Regions from separate parts of the Streptomyces sp. NPDC058576 genome, predicted to be linked through region 2. Evidence: riboswitches for the same ligand, from Rfam matches in the RefSeq annotation. Region 2 holds a riboswitch; the other holds the start of a gene.
The links. A riboswitch is a leader RNA that binds a small molecule or an ion and turns the genes downstream of it on or off. The one in region 2 is predicted to bind glycine.

Region 1: it holds a riboswitch for glycine, as region 2 does, so the genes downstream of both, gcvT (glycine cleavage system aminomethyltransferase GcvT) here and gcvP (aminomethyl-transferring glycine dehydrogenase) in region 2, are expected to answer to the same signal.

Annotation. Positions count from the first base shown of each region.
Region 1 covers NZ_JBHXPF010000010.1:103,212-113,899, forward strand. Annotated here, with positions in the region: gene ACFWRV_RS11085 (ABC transporter substrate-binding protein) at 1-1,366, opposite strand, end outside; gene ACFWRV_RS11090 (enhanced serine sensitivity protein SseB C-terminal domain-containing protein) at 1,584-2,372, opposite strand; gene ACFWRV_RS11095 (enhanced serine sensitivity protein SseB) at 2,530-3,300, opposite strand; gene ACFWRV_RS11100 (AAA family ATPase) at 3,388-4,062, opposite strand; glycine riboswitch at 4,226-4,323, shown strand; gene gcvT (glycine cleavage system aminomethyltransferase GcvT) at 4,497-5,621, shown strand; gene gcvH (glycine cleavage system protein GcvH) at 5,733-6,110, shown strand; gene glyA (serine hydroxymethyltransferase) at 6,130-7,389, shown strand; gene ACFWRV_RS11120 (L-serine ammonia-lyase) at 7,595-8,980, shown strand; gene ACFWRV_RS11125 (DUF6233 domain-containing protein) at 9,526-9,624, opposite strand; gene ACFWRV_RS11130 (four-helix bundle copper-binding protein) at 9,902-10,312, opposite strand; gene ACFWRV_RS11135 (DUF4396 domain-containing protein) at 10,452-10,688, opposite strand, start outside.
Region 2 covers NZ_JBHXPF010000033.1:3,871-14,558, reverse strand. Annotated here, with positions in the region: gene ACFWRV_RS22410 (hypothetical protein) at 1-52, shown strand, start outside; gene ACFWRV_RS22405 (DUF5999 family protein) at 379-585, shown strand; gene gcvP (aminomethyl-transferring glycine dehydrogenase) at 689-3,574, opposite strand; glycine riboswitch at 3,768-3,865, opposite strand; gene ACFWRV_RS22395 (PRC-barrel domain-containing protein) at 3,998-4,372, shown strand; gene ACFWRV_RS22390 (DNA polymerase IV) at 4,291-5,751, opposite strand; gene ACFWRV_RS22385 (MerR family transcriptional regulator) at 5,863-6,489, opposite strand; gene ACFWRV_RS22380 (bifunctional nuclease family protein) at 6,658-7,131, opposite strand; gene ACFWRV_RS22375 (MerR family transcriptional regulator) at 7,185-7,928, opposite strand; gene ACFWRV_RS22370 (FHA domain-containing protein) at 7,970-8,749, opposite strand; gene ACFWRV_RS22365 (DUF881 domain-containing protein) at 8,940-9,749, opposite strand; gene ACFWRV_RS22360 (small basic family protein) at 9,755-10,087, opposite strand; gene ACFWRV_RS22355 (DUF881 domain-containing protein) at 10,084-10,688, opposite strand, start outside.

The DNA.
Region 1 (10,688 bases), on a different contig from region 2:
TGTGCAGGGCGCAGGAGCCCGCCTCGGTGGCGTCCAGGTAGTCCGGGGCCCACTTCATGGCCTTCGGCTTGATGGTGATGCCGGCCTTCTCCAGGTCGGCCTTCATCAGCTCGAACATGTCCTGCGGGGCAGGCATGTACGGGCGGGTGACCTCGGTCGGGTAGCAGAAGTCGATGCTCAGCTTCTCCTCGCCGGCCTGCTTGAGGAGGTCCTTCGCCTTGGCGGTGTCGAACGGGTACGTCTTCACCTTGTCCGAGAAGCCGGCGACCGTGTCGGGCATGAACTGGGTCGCGACCTTGCCGCCCTCGGGCAGCTGGGTGTTGACGAGGTTCTCGCGGTCGATGGCGTGCGTGATCGCCTGACGGACCTCGGGCTTCTTCAGCGCCGGGTTCGCCGACTGGCTCATGCCGACGTAGAAGATGTTGAAGACGTCACGGGTCGGGACCTCGTAACCCTCCTTCTCCAGCGTCGTCACATCAGCGGGCGCGACCAGGTCGTAACCGTCGATGTCACCCGCCTGGAGCGCCTGGCGGCGGGTCTCCTCGGTGGAGATGGTGCGGAAGACCAGGTTCTTCACCTTGGCCTTGGCGCCCCAGTAGTCGTCGAAGCGCTGCAAGGAGACTTCCTTGTTGCCCTTGTTCCACTTGGTGATCTTGTACGGGCCGGTGCCGGCGACCGTGCCGGCCTCCTGGCTGTACTTCGGGTACGTGATCGCGTCGCCCTTGGCGCTCGCGTCCTGCTTCGCGTACTCCTTCAGGGCCTTCGGCGAGTGGATCGCCAGGGCCTGGAGCGAGAAGCCGCCCGGAAGGTTCGCGGAGGGCTCGTTGACCTCGATGACAGCCGTGTTGTCGTCCTTGGCGGTGCAGGACTTGTAGTTCGGCTTGGGCGTCTCGGGGTCCTCGTTCTTGGCGAACCCGCCCATGATGGTCTGCCAGTAGTAGGAGACCGCGCTGGACTGGTACGTGCCCTTCCAGTTGAACCAGTAGTCGTAGTTCGCGCAGACCGCGGCGGCGTTGAACGCCTCGCCGTCGTGGAACTTCACGTTCTGGCGCAGGTTGAACGTCCAGACCTTGCCGGCCTCGTCGCTCGCCCACTTCTCGGCGAGACCGCCGACGAGCTTGCTGCCGCCGGGCTCGTGCTCCAGGAGCGCCTCGAAGGCCTGCCGGGTGACGCGGAACGTCTCGCCGTCGCTCGCGAGGGCCGGGTCGAGAGAACCGGGGTCACCGGCTCCGGCGAAGACGAAGGTGTCCTTGTCGCCCCCCTTGGAGCCGCCCTCGTCCCGCTCGCTGGAACAGCCCGTGGCGATCAGACCGACAGCGACCGCTGTCGTGATCGCCCGGACAGCCCGGGACTTGAATATTCGCATGGGTCCACCCCTGGTTCGCCATGTGGTGAGGTTTGATGGCCGCACACTACAGACGGTGCCTGCCGCAAGAGAACAGTCCGGATAGCGGTGAGACCTAGTCGAGACCCGGACAGTTAACAAACCGTCCAGTTCCGGGACATCCTCCCGGTGCGAGTTAACAAGCCGGACATCAGCGGGCGTTCGCCACCCGATGGCCGGATCTGCCGCCCGTCGCAGCTCAGCGGGGAAGGGGCGGGTATCCGTAGCCGGGGGCGGCGGCCGACGGCGGGCCTGCTGGGGCGTGGGCCTCGCGGTCGTAGAAGGGGCGGGCGTTCGCGCGCAGCCACATGCCGACCGGGTCGTACTCGTCGGACAGGGCGACGGTGGAGACGGGCAGCCCCTCGGGGACCGCGCCGACCGACTGGCGCATCATCTCGCGCACCGATTCGACGGAGGCGCGGCCGGTGTCGTAGAGGTCGAGGCCGATCGCGAGATACGGGACGCCGACCGCGGGGTGCACCCAGGCGCGGCGCAGCGAGCGGATCGCGGGGGTGCGGTGGGCGTTCTGGGTGAGCAGGGCGTAGAACTGGGGCAGTTCGATGGCGGGCTCGGACAGGCGGAGCGGTCCGGCGGGCAGCCGGTCCAGGCCGGTGGCGATGCGGCGCAGGTCGAGCCAGGGGATGCCGACGCCGCCGCCGGGGGCGTGCGGGTTGAGCCAGACGCCCCAGCGGTCCGGGAACAGGGCGCGGGCGATGTCACGCCCGGTGACCAGCTCGTGGGCCCGGTTCCAGCCGCTGGCGGAGAGCTCCTGGGCGGAGGTGACGCAGGGGGCGTAGCCCAGGCCGTCGATCTCCATGTTTCCGTACTGGGCGTCGGGTGAGCCGGCCGTGCCGTGCCAGAGCAGCATCCAGATCCGGCCCTCGGCGACCGCGGCGAGCAGCGCCTCGTAGGCGTCGTAACGCCCGGGGGTCACCTGGCGCAGCAGGTGCTCGACCTTGCCGGCCGCCGCAGTGCCTGACGCACTCACCCTGGGTTCCGCCCCTCGTCGATCCGTCGCCTTCACGCCGTCGCCCCCGGGCACAGGGGAGCGACCACGCCATCAAACCAGCTTATGCGCCACTTCTGACACCGACTTGACGCCCTGGTCCGACGGCGCCCGGCCCCCGGACCCCCGCGCCGATGGATCAGTGGCCCTCGCGCCGGTAGAACGGGCGTACCTTCTCCCGCATCCAGTCGCCGACGAGGTCCTGGGCCACGTCGAGCAGGACCAGGTTGACCGGCCAGGGCACCTGGACCCGGCCGAGCGCGCGGCCGATGGCGTCCATGGGGGCGCTCTGTCCCGCTCCGTCCCAGGTGGCGAACTCGACGCCGACGAAGAGGACCGGGTCGCCGCCCTCGATGCTGGCCAGCGCCCGGCGGGCGGTGCTCACCACTGCGGTGGCCTCGAACTCCTCGGACACCGCGGTGAGGAAGTCGACCGGGTCGTGCTGCCAGTCCGGCTCGAACAGCCGGACCCGGCCGCCGGTGGCGGGCCCGTCCAGGGCGGTGCGGCCGGCCCGGCAGAGTTCGGCGACGGCGGGCGGCGGCAGCGGTATGCCGACGGCGCCGCCCGGATTCACGGCGATGCCGACCTGCGGGGGCAGGCCCCGGGCGAAGTCGCGGGCGGGCGCGACGGCGAAGGACAGATGGCTGCCGACGCAGCTGAGGAACTGGGCCTCGGAGCTGAAGACGGGGACGAAGGCCGCGCCGTCGATCTCCATCATCGGCAGATCGAGGTCCGCGCTCGCGGGGGTGCCGCCGTTCGGCAGCGGCACCCAGACGGAGCTGCGGCCCAGCACCTCAACGAGGCGGCCGCCCGCGTCCGGGACGCCGAGCGAGGCCGTCAGCACCTCTTCGAGCTCGTTGGCGGGCCACCCCTGCTGGGGATGCGCCGGTGCGGGTACCGGAATGTCCACTGCTTCTGTGCCCTCTCTCCACCGCCTCGGCCGCGCGCGGCGGCCTCTGCTCCGGCCAGCACCTTAACCGGAGCGGGCGGCCGGGGCTCAGGCGTCCGTGAAGGAGATCCGGCCGAGCGTCCCCGCGCCCTCGCGGTCGAGCAGCACCGCGGAGGTGCAGCCGGCGGGCAGCAGGCCCTGTTCGGTGTCGCGGAGCAGCCGGGCAACCGCGTGCCGGTGACGGGCGAAGGCGTAGCCGGAGACGCCGCGACCACGCTCGCGCTGCCCCTGCCGGGCCACCTCGGGCGTCACGTCGAGCAGGACCAGATGGAGGGTGCGGCCCCGGCTCACGGCGTGCCGGGCGAGCCAGCGGCGTACCCAGGTCTGGGTGCCGCAGTCGTGCACGACGACGGATTCGCCGGAGCGCAGGGCGTTCCAGAGGCCGAGGTAGTGCGCGGCGCGCACCAGGGGGCGGTAGAGGGCGTAGGGGAGTAAACGGGGCAGGGCGGCGGACCAGCGGTCGCGGGTGTTCTGGGAGTCGATGGCCCGGGCCTGCACGGCCCGGCGGATGAGGGTGGACTTCCCGCTGCCGGGGAGTCCGGAGACCACGACGATGTCACAGGCGGCGAAATCGAGGCTGTGCGGGCCGTAGCCCGTGCGCCCGCGCAGATCGCGTACGACCGGCGCGCGGGTCCCCAGCAGCTCCCGCACGGGTGCGCCGGGCTGTGCGGGCATCGCGCCGTGCGCGACCCCCGCGGTCGGTACCGACCGCTGCACCGTCATCGCCCATCCCCCTGCCGTCGGGTCACCCTCGCCTGCCCCTGAAGTGTAAAGAAAAGGCAATACGGCACAACCGACCTCGCCGTCTTCACCTGCGTGGGGACCTGGCCCCCCACTCTCCCCCAATGCGTGCGATGATGACCCCGCCAACTGCATACCGGCCGTTCGAATCCGCGCGGGAGAGTTCCGGCCACAGTGTGAGCCGGGCGCCGAAGGAGCAAGATCCTCCCTTGAATCTCTCAGGCCCCGTACCGCGTGGATGAGGCAGATCTGAAAAGCGAGCCGCCCAGCGGCTCCACCCAAGGTGCAAGCCGAGCCCCCTGAACCGGGCGCCCCCCAGGGGCATACCCCGCCAGGGGCTATCGGCGAACCTCTCAGGTTCCGATGACAGATGGGGAGGATTCGTCCTGACGTCGTCATGCCCTGGAGCCGTATCCATGAGCACTGCCCCCCGTCTCACCGCCCTCGACGCACTGCACCGCTCGCTCGGCGCCACCATGACCGACTTCGCGGGCTGGGACATGCCCCTGCGGTACGCCAGTGAACGCGACGAGCACAACGCCGTACGCACCCGGGCCGGTCTCTTCGACCTGTCGCACATGGGCGAGATCACCGTCACCGGGCCGGAGGCGGCCGCCTTCCTGAGCTACGCGCTCGTGGGCAACATCGCCACCGTCGGCAGCGGCCGCGCCCGCTACACGATGATCGTCCAGGAGGACGGCGGGATCGTGGACGACCTGATCGTCTACCGGCTCGGTGAGGCGGGGGCCACCGAGTACATGGTCGTCGCCAACGCGGGCAACGCCCAGATCGTGCTGGACGCGCTCACCGAGCGCGTCAGCGGCTTCGACGCCGAGGTGCGCGACGACCGCGACGCGTACGCGCTGCTCGCGGTCCAGGGCCCCGAGTCGCCCGCCATCATGAAGGCCGTCACCGACGCCGACCTGGACGGGCTGAAGTACTACGCGGGCCTGCCGGGCACGGTCGCCGGGGTTCCGGCGCTGATCGCCCGGACCGGCTACACCGGCGAGGACGGCTTCGAACTCTTCGTCGCGCCCGAGCACGCCGAGCAGCTGTGGCGGGCGCTGACCGAGGCCGGCGCTCCGCACGGCCTGATCCCGTGCGGGCTCTCCTGCCGGGACACGCTGCGCCTGGAGGCGGGCATGCCGCTGTACGGGCACGAGCTGACGACCGCGCTCACCCCGTTCGACGCGGGCCTGGGCCGGGTCGTGAAGTTCGAGAAGGAGGGCGACTTCGTCGGCCGCGAGGCGCTGCGGGCCGCCGCCGAGCGTGCCGAGAGCGCCCCGCCGCGCAAGCTGGTCGGCCTGATCGCCGAGGGCCGCCGGGTCCCGCGCGCGGGCTTCCCGGTGGTCGCGGACGGCCAGGTGATCGGCGAGGTCACCTCCGGCGCCCCGTCCCCGACCCTGGGCAAGCCGATCGCCATGGCGTACGTGGACGCGGCCTTCGCCGCCCCGGGCACCGAGGGCGTGGGCGTGGACATCCGGGGCACGCACGAGCCGTACGAGGTCGTCGCGCTGCCGTTCTACAAGCGCCAGAAGTGATATCCCGGGACGAGCCGGGCTCTTCGGGCGTCACTGACGTCACGCCGTCGCGTCTCACACCGTAAGACCACCGTTCATCAGCACTCCCCCGCGTACAGGAGAATTCAGGTCATGAGCAACCCCCAGCAGCTGCGGTACAGCAAGGAGCACGAGTGGCTGTCGGCCCTCGAGGACGGCGTGGCCACCATCGGCATCACGGAGTACGCGGCCAACGCGCTCGGTGACGTCGTCTACGCCCAGCTCCCGGAGGTCGGCGACACGGTGACCGCGGGCGAGACCTGCGGCGAACTGGAGTCGACCAAGTCCGTCAGCGATCTGTACGCGCCGGTGACCGGTGAGGTGACGGCGGCCAACCAGGACGTCGTGGACGACCCCTCGCTGGTGAACTCCGCTCCCTTCGAGGGCGGCTGGCTGTTCAAGGTGCGCGTCGCGGAGGAGCCGGCCGATCTGCTCTCCGCCGACGAGTACACCGCGTTCTCCGGCAACTGAGACCTTAAGGGACCCCCTGATGTCGCTTCTGAACTCCTCCCTCCACGAGCTGGACCCGGACGTCGCCGCCGCCGTCGACGCCGAGCTCCACCGTCAGCAGTCCACCCTCGAAATGATCGCCTCGGAGAACTTCGCTCCGGTCGCGGTCATGGAGGCGCAGGGCTCCGTCCTCACCAACAAGTACGCCGAGGGCTACCCCGGCCGCCGCTACTACGGCGGCTGTGAGCACGTCGACGTCGTCGAGCAGATCGCGATCGACCGGATCAAGGCCCTGTTCGGCGCCGAGGCCGCGAACGTGCAGCCGCACTCCGGCGCCCAGGCGAACGCGGCCGCGATGTTCGCGCTGCTGAAGCCGGGCGACACGATCATGGGTCTGAACCTGGCCCACGGCGGTCACCTGACCCACGGCATGAAGATCAACTTCTCCGGCAAGCTCTACAACGTGGTCCCGTACCACGTCGACGAGAGCGGCACCGTGGACATGGAGGAGGTCGAGCGCCTCGCCAAGGAGTCCCGGCCGAAGCTGATCGTGGCCGGCTGGTCCGCCTACCCGCGCCAGCTGGACTTCGCCGCCTTCCGCCGGATCGCGGACGAGGTCGGCGCGTACCTGATGGTCGACATGGCGCACTTCGCGGGCCTGGTCGCGGCCGGCCTGCACCCCAACCCGGTGCCGCACGCCCACGTCGTCACCACCACCACGCACAAGACCCTCGGCGGTCCGCGCGGCGGCGTGATCCTCTCCACCCAGGAGCTCGCCAAGAAGATCAACTCGGCGGTCTTCCCGGGTCAGCAGGGCGGCCCGCTGGAGCACGTGATCGCGGCCAAGGCGGTCTCGTTCAAGATTGCGGCGGGCGAGGAGTTCAAGGAGCGCCAGCAGCGCACCCTGGACGGCGCGCGGATCCTGGCAGAGCGCCTGGTCCAGGCCGACGTCACCGAGGTCGGCGTCTCCGTCCTCTCCGGCGGCACCGACGTGCACCTGGTCCTGGTCGACCTGCGCAACTCCGCGCTGGACGGCCAGCAGGCCGAGGACCGGCTCCACGAGCTGGGCATCACGGTCAACCGGAACGCCATCCCGAACGACCCGCGTCCCCCGATGGTCACCTCGGGCCTGCGGATCGGCACCCCGGCGCTCGCCACCCGCGGCTTCGGCGCCGAGGACTTCACCGAGGTCGCGGAGATCATCGCCGCCGCCCTGAAGCCGTCCTACGACGCGGACGACCTCAAGGCCCGCGTGGTCGCGCTGGCCGAGAAGTTCCCGCTGTACCCCGGCCTGAAGTAGCACCTGGCCCGCGGTTCTGCGCAAAAGGGCGGGGCACCGCGCACACTGAACAAGGTGAGCGTGGTGCCCCGTCCCATGTCCCCCGCTCCACCTTTTGCCCCACCTGTCCCGCGGGCCTCACCCCGGCCCGTACCGCACCACCGGCCCGTTTCCCGCACCACCCAGGCAGACAACGGCGTCTTCCCACCCCCCAAGGAGTCCTCCCGTGGCCATCTCGGTCTTCGACCTCTTCTCGGTCGGCATCGGCCCGTCCAGCTCCCACACGGTGGGCCCGATGCGCGCCGCCCGGATGTTCGCGCGCCGCCTGAAGAACGAGGGCCTGCTCGCGCACACCGCCTCGATACGGGCCGAGCTGTACGGTTCCCTCGGCGCGACCGGCCACGGGCACGGCACGCCCAAGGCGGTCCTGCTCGGCCTGGAGGGCGAGTCGCCCCAGACCGTGGACGTGGAGTCCGCCGACGGCCGGGTCGAGAAGATCCGCTCCAGCGGCCGGATCAATCTGCTCGGCATGCACGAGATCCCGTTCGCCTTCGACGACGACCTGGTCCTGCACCGCCGCAAGGCGCTCCCGTACCACGCCAACGGCATGACGATCTTCGCGTACGACACCGAGGGCGCCCCGCTCCTGGAGAAGACGTACTACTCCGTCGGCGGCGGCTTCGTCGTCGACGAGGACGCGGTGGCCGGGGAGAATCCGATCGTCCCGGACGACACGGTCCTGAAACACCCCTTCCGGACCGGCGACGAACTGCTGCGGCTCTCCCGCGAGACCGGCCTGTCCATCTCCTCGATGATGCTGGAGAACGAGCTGGCCTGGCGCACCGAGGCGGAGATCCGCTCGGGGCTGCTGGACATCTGGCGCGTCATGCAGGCCTGCGTCTCGCGCGGCATGTCCCGCGAGGGCATCCTCCCCGGCGGTCTCAAGGTCCGCCGCCGCGCCGCGAACTCGGCCCGCCAGCTGCGCGCCGAGGGCGACCCGCAGGCACACGCGATGGAGTGGATCACCCTCTACGCGATGGCGGTCAACGAGGAGAACGCGGCGGGCGGCCGCGTCGTCACCGCCCCCACCAACGGGGCCGCGGGCATCATCCCCGCCGTCCTGCACTACTACATGAACTTCGCGGCAAGCGGCTGCACGGAGGCCGAGAAGGAGGACAGCGTCGTGCGCTTCCTCCTGGCGGCCGGCGCGATCGGCCTGCTCTTCAAGGAGAACGCCTCCATCTCCGGCGCCGAGGTCGGCTGCCAGGGCGAGGTGGGGTCGGCCTGCTCGATGGCGGCCGGAGCCCTGGCCGAGGTGCTCGGCGGCTCCCCCGAGCAGGTGGAGAACGCCGCCGAGATCGGCATGGAACACAACCTGGGCCTGACCTGCGACCCGGTCGGCGGCCTCGTCCAGATCCCCTGCATCGAGCGCAACGGCATGGCGGCGGTGAAGGCGGTCACCGCGGCGCGGATGGCGCTGCGGGGCGACGGCAGTCACAAGGTCTCCCTCGACAAGGTCATCAAGACCATGAAGGAGACCGGGGCCGACATGAGCGTGAAGTACAAGGAGACGGCGCGGGGCGGGCTCGCGGTGAACATCATCGAATGCTAGACAGATGGGCCCTGACCAGCGCGTTCGCGTCTTTCAGCGCTGCCAGGGCCTTCCCTGCTTACGCGGCGGAAAGTCCCTGGAACCTCCCTGGGACAGACGTGAAAGTCCCTGAAAAGTCCCTGAGATGTCCCTGCTTTGCCGCGTTCTTGAGGAATGCGCGGTGCCTCCAGGACGACCATGCGCCCTAACCGTTGTCGAGTACGGAGTGCAACCGGTACACGCGTCGGGTAGCGAGACCTACGCATTACGAGACCGAAAGCGTTCATGTCGGATGGTGCCGCGCCGTGCCGTCTGGTCACGTTTTGCCTGATCAGACCACGTGCGGCAGGTTTCCCCGTGCGGCCTCGTACTGGCTCGTCCGAAGGCGTCTGTCCACCGGCCGTCCACCGGCGCCCGTCTCCACGCAGCTGCCGGTGACCACTGCTTGCGCTGCTGGAGTGGACGATGCCAGTTTCCGGCGCAGACCGACGTGCTTGTCGGGGTCCGACAACCGCCGCGCACTCCAAGCGACGTTCGATGCCGTGGCCAGCGTGGTCACCGGAGGGTCACCCCACGTCGATGCCCAGTTCGCTGTCGGGGCGGCATCGCGGACACGGCTCGGACTCCGGGTCGGTAAGAGCAACTCGCGGCTTCGGGGCGGCCACAGGAGGAGGAAGGTGGCTGCCCCTCGGGCCACCGGCGTCGCGACCGCTGCGGCGAGTCGGTCGCCCGGCTCAGGCGAGGGCTTCCAAGGTCGCGTCGCGCTGAAGCCCCAACCATGTACCTATCCGTGTCGGTCTCCGCGATCTGCTTCTCGATGTACACCCGCAGACCCCGGAGCCGAGGCGGGTCAGGAGGCCGGTCGGGCACCGTGCCGAGCAGCGCCAGGCCCGCACTGGAGCTGACGTGGCAGGCGCAGGGGATCACGCGGCCCTGGGGCGGTCAGCCGAGGGCATGCAGCATTTCGTTGCACGCCTGTTGGCAGGAGCGGCAGGCTTCGGCGCATAGGCGGCAGTGTTCGTGCATGTCGGCGTGCGAGGAGCATTCGTCGGCGCAGGCTTTGCAGGCGGTCGCGCAGGCTTTGAGGATGGCGCGGGCGATGTTGGCGTCGTAGCCGGTGTGCCGGGAGAGCACGGACGCGGTGGCGGTGCAGATGTCGGCGCAGTCCATGTCGGTGCGGATGCACTTGGTGAGATCGCCGACCATGCCCTCCGACAGGCAGGCGTCCGCGCACGCGGTACACGCCTGGGCGCAGGCGATGCACTCTTCGATACAGCGGGTGAGCTTCTCGCGGTCGACGTCGCCGAGGTCGGCCGGGTAGGTGGCGAGCATGTCCTTCACGGTGGTGGACATGGGAATGCCTCCTTCACCGTGGGGTCGGCGGATCCGGTTGGCCGCCTCTCGAGCCCCCGGTATACCTCCAGCTAACTCCCATCAGCGCGAACGCGCCTGGTGCACCAGGCGGTGCACCAGGCGCGATGCGCGTAGGAGGTCAGTGGTAAGCGTGGACGACGGCGTGGCCCTGGCCGCGACCGATCATCCACTTGTTCACCGGCGTGGTGATCAGGAACGCGACGACGAACCCGCCCAGGAGCGCCGACCAGAGCAGTCCGTCCGACAGGTGGGCGTCCATCGCGCCGGGGGTCAGGGCGATGATGCCGTTGTCGACCAGTTCCATGACGGCGATCGAGACGGTGTCGGCGGCCAGTGCCACCTTGACCGCGCTCTT
Region 2 (10,688 bases):
GCCCGTCATCTCGCTGCGCGTGGCGCCCGGGCCGCTCCTCAGCTCGGCCTGACCGGCACCGTCCCGGCACACCGCCCCCGCGGCTGCCCCGATCCGCCCGGCACGCCGGGCGCGGCGGGGTTCACTGCGGGGGCGCTGCGCTGCCCACTCGGACTAGCCCCATCCGGCCCCCCCGAACCACCCAAAGGGACAGTGCAGTTGCGCTGAACCGTCCGCGCGGGTGATGCGTCATGGGAGGAGTACGGGTGCTGCAGCGAAATCCCTGCGGATTCTTCCCCGTAGGGCAACACTGGGACCGGACCGACTGATACGGGGGCGGCCATGAACACCTCATCCAGCCGCAGGACACTCGACTCGACGCAGCGAAAGAACCCATCCATGTGCCAGCACCAGCCAACCTGCCCCACCGCCGACTCACCCGACCGGGAGGCCGCCCGCCTGAGCGCCCACCACCCCGAACAGGGCTGGAGCCTGCTGTGCAACGGCGTCCTGCTCTTCGAGGACACCGGCGAACTGCTGCCCGACGGGCAGATCATCGCCCCGCACCGGCCGCTGGCAGCCGGCCGCGTGGTGAAGGCCGCCTGAGAGCGGTCGTACGAGAAGGGGCCGGCCCGGAGAGATCTCCGCACCGGCCCCGACGCATGTCCGGCGTACGCCGCTCACGGCGCACGCCCTACGACAGGCGGGCTCAGTCGTCGTACGCGTCCAGCGGCGGGCAGGAGCAGACGAGGTTCCGGTCGCCGAAGGCCCCGTCGATCCGGCGCACCGGCGGCCAGTACTTGTCCGCGGCGGACACCCCGGCCGGGAAGACGGCCTCCTCACGGCTGTAGCCGTGGTCCCAGTCGCCGCCGAGCGCGGCCGCGGTGTGCGGGGCGTTGGCCAGCGGGTTGTCGTCCGCGCTCCACTCCCCCGACGCGACCTTCTCGATCTCGGCACGGATCGCGATCATGGTGTCGCAGAACCGGTCGAGCTCCGCGAGATCCTCGCTCTCCGTCGGCTCGATCATCAGCGTGCCGGCCACCGGGAACGACATGGTCGGCGAGTGGAAGCCGTAGTCGATCAGGCGCTTGGCCACGTCGTCGATGGAGACGCCGGTCGCCTTCGAGATCGGGCGCAGGTCCACGATGCACTCGTGCGCGACCAGTCCGGCCGGGCCGTTGTACAGGATCGGGAAGTGCGGCTCCAGGCGCTTGGCGATGTAGTTCGCGGCCAGCACGGCGACCTGCGTGGCCCGCTTGAGCCCCTCGCCGCCCATCAGACGGACGTACGCCCACGAGATCGGCAGGATGCCCGCCGAGCCCCACGGGGCGGCCGAGATCGGGCCGACACCGGTCTCCGGGCCCGCGGCCGGCTGGAGCGGGTGGTTGGGGAGGTACGGGGCGAGGTGCGCGCGGACGCCGACCGGGCCGACGCCGGGGCCGCCGCCGCCGTGCGGGATGCAGAAGGTCTTGTGCAGGTTCAGGTGCGAGACGTCGCCGCCGAACTTGCCGGGCTTGGCGAGCCCGACCAGCGCGTTGAGGTTGGCGCCGTCGACGTAGACCTGGCCGCCGGCGTCGTGGACCTCGCCGCAGATGTCGGCGACGTGCTCCTCGAACACCCCGTGCGTGGACGGGTAGGTGATCATGAGCACGGCCAGTTCGTCGCGGTGCTGCTCGATCTTGGCGCGCAGGTCGGCGATGTCGACCTCGCCGTCGTCGGCGGTCTTCACCACGACGACCTTCATGCCCGCCATGACGGCGCTGGCGGCGTTGGTGCCGTGCGCGGAGGAGGGGATGAGACAGACGGTGCGCTGGTCGTCGCCGTTGGCCCGGTGGTACGCCCGGACGGCCAGCAGACCCGCGAACTCGCCCTGGGAGCCGGCGTTGGGCTGGATGGACACCGCGTCGTAGCCGGTGACCTCGGCGAGGCGCTCCTCCAGCTCACGGATGAGGGTGAGGAAGCCCTGCGCCTGCTCGGCCGGGGCGAAGGGGTGCAGCGCGCCGAACTCGGGCCAGGTGATCGACTCCATCTCGGCGGTCGCGTTCAGCTTCATGGTGCAGGAGCCGAGCGGGATCATGCCGCGGTCCAGCGCGTAGTCGCGGTCGGCGAGCTTGCGCAGGTAGCGCAGCATCGCCGTCTCGGAGCGGTGCTGGTGGAAGACCGGGTGGGTCAGGATGTCGTCGGAGCGCAGCAGCCCCTCGGGCAGGGCGTCGGAGACCGTGGCGTCCAGCGCCTCGATGTCGCCCTCGGCGCCGAAGGCCGCCCAGAGGGCGGAGATCTGCGCGCGGGTGGTGGTCTCGTCGCAGGCGGCGGAGACGTGGTCCGCGTCGACGAGACGGAGGTTGACCCCGCGCTCGCGGGCGTCGGCGACGATGTCCGCGGCCTTGCCGGGGACGCGCACGGTCAGGGTGTCGAAGAACGCGTCGTGCACGACGTCGGCGCCGGCGCTCCGCAGGCCGTCGGCCAGGATCGCGGCGAAGCGGTGGGTGCGCCGGGCGATCGTCCGCAGCCCCTCGGGGCCGTGGTAGACCGCGTACATCCCGGCCATCACGGCGAGCAGCACCTGCGCGGTGCAGATGTTGCTGGTGGCCTTCTCGCGGCGGATGTGCTGCTCGCGGGTCTGGAGGGCCAGGCGGTAGGCCTTGTTGCCGTCGGCGTCGACGGAGACGCCGACGAGGCGGCCGGGCAGGGAGCGGGCGAACTTCTCGCGGACCGCCATGAACCCGGCGTGCGGGCCGCCGAAGCCCATCGGGACGCCGAAGCGCTGGGTGGTGCCGACCGCGATGTCGGCGCCGAGCGCGCCGGGCGAGGTGAGCAGCGTGAGGGCCAGCAGGTCGGCGGCGACGGTGACGATCGCGCCGAGCTCGTGGGCCTGCTCGATGACGGGCTCGATGGCGCGCACGGCACCGGAGGCGCCCGGGTACTGGAGCAGGACGCCGAAGACGCCGCGCTCGGCGATCTCGGCGGGGATGCCGTCGCTCAGGTCGGCGACGACGACCTCGACGCCGGTCGGCTCGGCGCGGGTCTCGATGACCGCGACGGTCTGGGGCAGGGTGTCGGCGTCGACCAGGAAGACGCCCTTCTTGACCTTCCCGACGCGCCGGGCGAGGGCCATCGCCTCGGCGGCCGCGGTGCCCTCGTCGAGCAGGGAGGCGCCGGAGGTGGGCAGCCCGGTCAGCTCGGCGACCATCGTCTGGAAGTTCAGGAGGGCTTCGAGCCGGCCCTGGGAGATCTCCGGCTGGTACGGCGTGTAGGCCGTGTACCACGCGGGGTTCTCCAGGACGTTGCGCAGGATGACGGGCGGCGTGAAGGTGCCGTAGTAGCCGAGGCCGATCATCGGGGCCAGCACCTGGTTGCGGTCGGCCAGCGACCGCAGCTCGGCCAGGACCTCCGCCTCGGTGCGTGCCGAGGGAAGACCCAGGGCCTCCGCGCTCTTGATCACGTCGGGCACCGCGGCGGCGGTGAGCTCGTCGAGGGAGCCGTAGCCGACCTGGGCGAGCATCTTCGCCTGGGCCCCGGCGTCGGGCCCTATGTGGCGCTGCTCGAACGGAATGCCCTGCTCCAGCTGGGAGAGCGGAGTGCGACGGGGGGTCATGGTGGAGGCCTCCTGGTCTGTCACGACCTGCGAGGGGCACCACGGCGCGGGTGCCCGAACGGCCTCCCCCTCTGTCATCTCAACCTGAGAGCTTCACCGGCCCGCCCGTAGGCGTGCCGACTTTCACCGTCGGTGAGGGTCGAGCCCGTTCGAGCCTTCGCCCGCGCGGAACTGCCCTGCTTTCCAGAGTGACCTCAACCGTGCGGTACGGGGGCCTGAGAGATTCCGGGGAGGAGTTGCTCCTTCGGCGCCTCCGGATTCCGCACCGGAGGACTCTCCCGCACGGGGTCAGCAGCCACTGCCAGCCTACCAGCGGCCACCGCGCCGGAGCTCTCGAGTGGCCGACACCACGGATCTGCACTTCTGTGGTGCTGGTGGGGCGACAGGAACCACCCTGAGCAGCCGCGACCAGTGGGAGGCACCGTGCAGACCGATATCGATCCGCGCCGCCTGATCGGCCGCAAGGCATTCGATCGCAAGGGCGCCAAGATCGGAACGGTGGATGAGGTCTATCTCGACGACGCGACGGGTGTGCCCGAGTGGGCGGCCGTGCGCACCGGCCTGTTCAGCAGGGACGCCTTCGTCCCGCTGGAGCCCAGCGAATTCGTCGAGGACGCGCTGCGCGTCCCCTTCGACCGCGCGTTGATCAAGGGCGCGCCGGACTTCGGCGTCGGCAGGCACCTCTCGCCCGAGCAGGAACTGCAGCTCTACCGCCACTACGGGCTGGACTCCCCGCCTCCGGAGGATGCGACGCCCTCCGACCGGGACTTCGGCAGGCTGGCGGGCCAGGAGGAGTAGTCGGCCGCCTCGCGGACGAGCGGCAGCGGATCGGCGGGCCGCAGCAGCGGATCGTCGATCCGGAACGTGAGGACCCGGCCGGGCTCGCTCCACGGTTCCTCGAACCGGACGGTGACCCGGCCGATGCCACTCCCCTGTACCCAGCCGTGCCCGTGCTCCTCGTGGTGCACATCGTGCCCGGCGGGCCAGCGCCGCGCGGCGAGCAGTTCGGCGCTGTCCGCCTCGGGCTCCGGGGCGGCCTCCTCCTCGCCGCCCTCCATGACCGGCGTCCGGTGCTCCTGTGCCCGCTGCGCGAGCTCCCGGGCGTCGGCGGCCTGGGCGAACAGATCCTCCTGGGTGTAGTCGGCAAGACCTGTGACGCCGACCCCCAGGAGCCGTACGCCGCCCGTGGTGTCGACGGACTCCAGCAGCCGCCCCGCCGCCTCACGGACCACGGTGGGGTCGTCCGTGGGGCCTCTGAGGGTCTCGGAGCGGGTCAGGGTGGAGAAGTCGTAGCGGCGTACCTTCAGCACCACCGTGCGGCCCGACCGGTCGGCGCCGCGCAGCCGTTCCACGCACCGGACGGCCAGCCGCTCCACCTCGGCGCGCACCCGCACCCGGTCGTGCAGGTCCACGTCGAAGGTGTCCTCCACCGATACGGACTTGGCGTCCCGCTCGGCGACCACCGGCCGGTCGTCCAGGCCCAGCGCCATCCGGTAGAGCCCGTGGCCGTGGGCCTTGCCGACCAGCCGTACGAGCTCCGCCTCGCCCGCCTCGGCCAGGTCGTGGACGGTGGTCATCCCCGCACGTCTGAGGTGGTCGCCGGTGGCCGGGCCGACCCCGGGCAGGATGCGGACGGACCTGGGAGCGAGCAGCTCGCGCTCGGTGCCCGGCTCGATGACCAGCAGCCCGTCGGGCTTCGCCTCCTCGGAGGCGATCTTGGCGAGCATCTTGGAACCGGCCAGCCCGACGGATCCGCTGAGGCCGGTCACCGCGCGGATGGCCTCCCGCAGCCCCTCGCCCGTCGCGCGGGCGGAAGCCGAGTCGTCCGCCACTCCGCCCGCCTCCAGGTCCACGAAGGCCTCGTCCAGGCTGAGCGGCTCCACCAGGGGCGACAGCCGCCCCAGAAGCTCCATCACCTGGTCGCTCACCGCCCGGTACAGAGAGAAGCGGGGCACCAGATAGGCCGCGTTCGGCGCCAGCCGCCGGGCCTGCGCGGTCGGCATCGCCGAGTGCACGCCGAGGCGCCGGGCCTCGTACGAGGCGGTGGCGACCACTCCGCGCGGGCCGAGGCCGCCCACCACGACCGCCTTGCCGCGCAGGCTCGGCTTGGCCGCCTGCTCCGCCGACGCGTAGAAGGCGTCCATGTCCAGGTGGAGGATGGTGGGCGCGGGTCTCACACCGTCGATGCTGCCCTATGGCACTGACAACGGGACGGTCCGGCGCCCCGTGGGGTGCCGGACCGTCCCGTGTCCGTCGTACTGCCGCGCCGCGCCGCCCGTCCGGGGCGCTCAGCCGGCGCGGTTGCGGCGCCGCGCCAGCTCGTCGGCGGGATTGTGGCCGACGAGCGTCTCGCCGGTGTCGACCCGCTCGCCGTGCAGCTGCGAGAGCGCCGCGTCCACGTCCCGCCACACGACGCCGACGGCGATCCCGAAGACGCCCTGCCCGCCCTGGAGCAGGCTGACGACCTCGTCGGGCGAGGAGCACTCGTAGACCGTGGCCCCGTCGCTCATCAGCGTCATGCGCTCAAGATCCTGGAATCCGCGGGCCCGCAGATGCTGGACCGTGGTGCGGATGTTCTGCAGAGCCACCCCGGTGTCCAGGAACCGCTTGACGATCTTGAGGAGGACCACGTCCCGGAAACTGTAGAGACGCTGGGTCCCCGACCCGTAGGCCGGGCGCACACTGGGCTCGACCAGTCCCGTACGCGCCCAGTAGTCCAGTTGGCGGTAGGTGATCCCCGCCGCCGCGCACGCCGTCGGTCCGCGATAGCCGATGTCGCCGGCATCGCTCGCCGCTGCCACGCCGCCCGCTGCCACCGCTGCCGGCTGAACCGGCTGCCTGATGGCGTGGTCGGCTCCACTGCCGTGCTGCGGATACGGCCCACCCGCCGCCGTACCGTCGCCGCTGCTTCTCACGCCGACCTCCGTCCTTGACCTGCCCACTCGAAGGTAGGCAGTCACTCGGGGTGCGTCAACGATCGCCACACTCGGCACGCCGAGTGATAATCACCCTGAGGGTGGTTTCCCGTGTCTCGTTTCCGGGAAAGGCTTCTCGGATGCGCTGACGGCACCCCTGCGGGACGGTCACTGGCTGTTCGTACCGAAGTCCTCCGGAGAGATCTGGTCGAGGAATTCGCGGAACTTCTCCACCTCGTCCTCCTGCTCGTCGGGGATGGCGATGCCCGCATCGTCCAGCACGCCGTCACTGCCGTAGATCGGCGTGCCGGTCCGCAGGGCGAGCGCTATGGCGTCGGAGGGCCGGGCGCTCACCTCGACTCCGCTGGCGAAGACGAGCTCCGCGTAGAAGACCCCTTCGCGGAGGTCCGTGATGCGGACCTCGGTGAGCTCTTGGCCCACGGCCTCGAGCACATCCTTGAATAGGTCATGGGTCAGCGGCCTGGCGGGAGCCATGCCCTGCTGGGCGAAGGCAATCGCGGTCGCCTCCCCCGGACCGATCCAAATGGGGAGGTACCGGTCGCCTCCCACTTCACGCAGGAGAACGATCGGTTGGTTGGAGGGCATTTCCACCCGGACACCGACAACGTCGAGCTCGTTCACACAGCAACCCTAGGACGTGCTCGCCATGTTTGGGTAGTCGGGCTCCGCCGAGGTCAGTGCAGACGGCTGCGCAGAGCGCTCTGCACGAGGGCCGCGTGGAGCCGTACGGACAGCTCGGCGAGCTCGTTCGCGGTGGCCTCGGCATGGGCTCTGGTCTGCGGATTACGGTGCCGGCGCAAGGGAGCGACCAGCTGCTCCACCAGACCCGCCTCCCGGTCGGCGGAGGCCCGCATGGCCCGAAGGTGACGTGGTTCCAGACCGAAACGGCCCAGATCCGCCACCAGCTTGGCGACGGTCACCATCTCGGCGTCGTACCCACCCTCGGGGGCCGGGACGATGAGCCCGTAGGACTCCCACTCGGCCAGCCGCTCCTCGTCGACCTCGGCGGCCGCGAGCAGCTCGGCCCGCCCGATCCGGGCGGCGGTCGCCGCGCCGGGGCCGCCTTCCCACACCCCGTCCGCGAGGTCCCGCTGCGCACCGGGTGAGGGCAGGACGGGCTGCTCCCCCCGGGCGAGTGCGTCCAGGTGCTCCCGGATGACCTTCAGCGGCAGGTAGTGGTCCCGCTGCATACGGAGCACCTGCGCCAGGCGCTCCACATCACGCGGGGCGAACTTCCGGTATCCGGAAGGAGTGCGCTGCGGCTCGATGAGCCCCTCGGCCTCCAGGAACCGGATCTTGGAGATGGTGACTTCGGGAAACTCCTCGCGCAGCTGGATGAGCACCGTTCCGATGCTCATCGGGCGCGCTTCCGCGGTGGCGGTGCCGTGTCCGGCACCGCCTGTCGGTGTTCGCAGCATGGGCCTTCCTGGGGGTCCCCCCGGACGAGGTCCGGGGCTGGTCACACGCCCCGCGGGCTCGCGTAGAAGACCAGGCGGTACTTTCCGATCTGGACTTCGTCGCCGTTGGACAGCGGGACCGAATCGATGCGCTCACGGTTGACGTAGGTGCCGTTGAGGCTGCCGACATCACCCACGGTGAAGCTACCGTCCGGGTTCCTGCGGAACTCCACATGACGCCGCGACACGGTCACGTCATCGAGAAAGATGTCGCTCTGCGGGTGACGGCCGGCCGTGGTGAGGTCGCTGTCGAGCAGGAAGCGGCTGCCGGAATTCGGACCGCGCCGCACGACCAGCAACGCCGAGCCCCCGGGCAGGGCATCGACCGCGGCCTGGGCCTCGGGGGAGAGCGAGGGCAGAGCGGTCTGACCCGTCGCCTCCGCCTCGTACGCCTCAAGACCGGAGATGGAGATCGTCGACGTCGTCTCCGAGGGACGCTCGGGAACGCCGCCCCGCAGCGGCGCACCGCAGTTGGAGCAGAACTTGCTGGCCTCCGCGTTGCGGTGACCGCACCTCGCACAGACCGGCATCGACGAGCCCTCCGGGGTGAACCCTCCACCCGTACTCGAGGCTGATGGTGCGCCGAAACCTATGCGCCCGGCACCGGCAGGGTCAACAGACGACACGCCGTCACCCCCCGGGGCTCCGGACACCTCGTCGCGGAAGAGCGGACGCTCCGCCTCCTGCTCCTCGCCCTGACCGTGGCGCGGCGCGCGGTGGCGGGCAGCATTGTTGCTGTCCTCGCGTGCACTCTTCCCGAACAACTTCGCAAACAACTTCACGGGCGATTCCCCTTGACCGACATAGACCCGCCCGTGGGGCAGGACGAACCCTGAATGAACACACCTGCCGACCCGGACATCTTCACAACGTCCGTATCCACCCGACAGTTTCCACCACGCACCACCAATCCGGTGCGCCGACCCCCCGCAACCGTCCGACCCGGTCCACCGGCCCACTCGCTCGCCCGGCTCACGGGGACGACGACCGAGCGTAGTCAGGCCGCTGCGCCGGTCGCAAGGCGTCCACGACGATGTCGTCGGACCGCTCCACGAGCACCGTGGCCTGCTCCTTCTCCAGCGTCTGGACGACACCGCCGGGGATGTTGAGGGCGGGCTCCAGATCCTGCGGCTTGCCGATCACCGTGAACTCGTACGGCGCCTCGATCTTCTTCCCGTCGACCTGGACGTCCCCCGCGTCCCCGGAGAAGTAGGTGTTGGCCACCACCCGCACTCCGTTGACCTGGATCGCCTCGGCCCCCGCCGCCCTCAGTTCCTGGATGGCGTCGAGCAGCATGTCGGGCGCGACGGCACCCGCGGGGTCGGTGATCGTCAGCGTGATGCCGGGTCCCTGTGCCGCCACGGTGCCCGCGAGGATGCCGAGCTGGCGTTCCTTCTCCAGCGTCTGCTTCCGGGCCTCCTCGGCCTGGTCGGAGCTGTTCTCCAGCTCGGTGCGCTGATCGTCCAGGCGCTGCTTCTCGTCCTCCAGGCGCTGGGTCCGGTCGTCGACCTCGTCGAGGATGCGGACCAGGTCCTCCTGCCGGGCGCCGCGCAGCGCACTGTCGTCGCTGGTGGACCGCACCTGGATGGCGAGCCCCAGACCGAGCCCGAACAGCAGCACGGCGACGATCAGTTGGGCCCGGCTCAGCCGCGGCGGCCACAGGCCCGCCCGCAGCCTCTGCCGGCCGGACACCTCTTCGGCGGGCGGCGGGGCGGGAGCGTCGGGGACGGCGGACGCGCCGCCCTCGGGGTGTTCGCTGCGGGGGTTCTCGTCGTGGTTCATCGGCCTCAAGCCCGGAAGACGTGCCGGCGGATAGCGGCGGCGTTGGAGAAGATCCGGATGCCGAGCACGACCACCACACCCGTGGAGAGCTGAGCGCCGACACCCAGTTTGTCGCCGAGGAAGACGATCAGCGCGGCCACCACGACGTTGGAGAGGAAGGAGACCACGAAGACCTTGTCGACGAAGATGCCGTCGAGCATGGCCCGCAGACCGCCGAACACGGCGTCGAGCGCGGCGACCACCGCGATCGGCAGGTAGGGCTCGACCACCGCCGGTACCTCGGGCCGGACCAACAGTCCGACCACGACTCCCACGACGAGGCCCAGTACGGCGATCACGATGTGCCCTTCTCTGTCTCTGCCGCACCACTGCCGGCGGCCTTCGGCTCTGCTGTACGGACGATCAGGCTCGGCGCTGCCGGAAGCCGCACCTTCGCCTGCTCGGAGATGCTGGTGCGGATGTCGAAGCTGTCCTTGAGCGCCTGCAGGTACAGGCCGTCGGCGCTGCCCTGGAACGCGGTCGCGAGCTTCTTGCCGTCCCCCACCGCAAGCACCGTGTACGGCGGCACCAGCGGTCTGTTGTCGACCAGTATGGCGTCGCCGGCGGCCCGGATGGCCGACAGCGCCGTCAACCTTTGCCCATTGATGGCGATGGCCTCGGCGCCGGACTCCCACAGTCCGTTGACGACCCGCTGCATATCCCGGTCGCGCACCCGTCCGGTGTCGGCGAAGCCGGATGACTCGCGGGGTCCGTCGCCGCCCTGGGCGGTGTCCTTCGCGTCGTCGACGATCAGTTTCACGCCGGGGCCCTCGACCGGAGTCGCTCCGGCCAGCAGGGCCACCAGCTGCCCCTGGTCGCCTCCGTGCCGCTCCAGGGCCTTGCGTTGACGTTCGGTCACATCGAGGCGGAGCTTGTCGACATCGGACTCCAGCGTGTCCG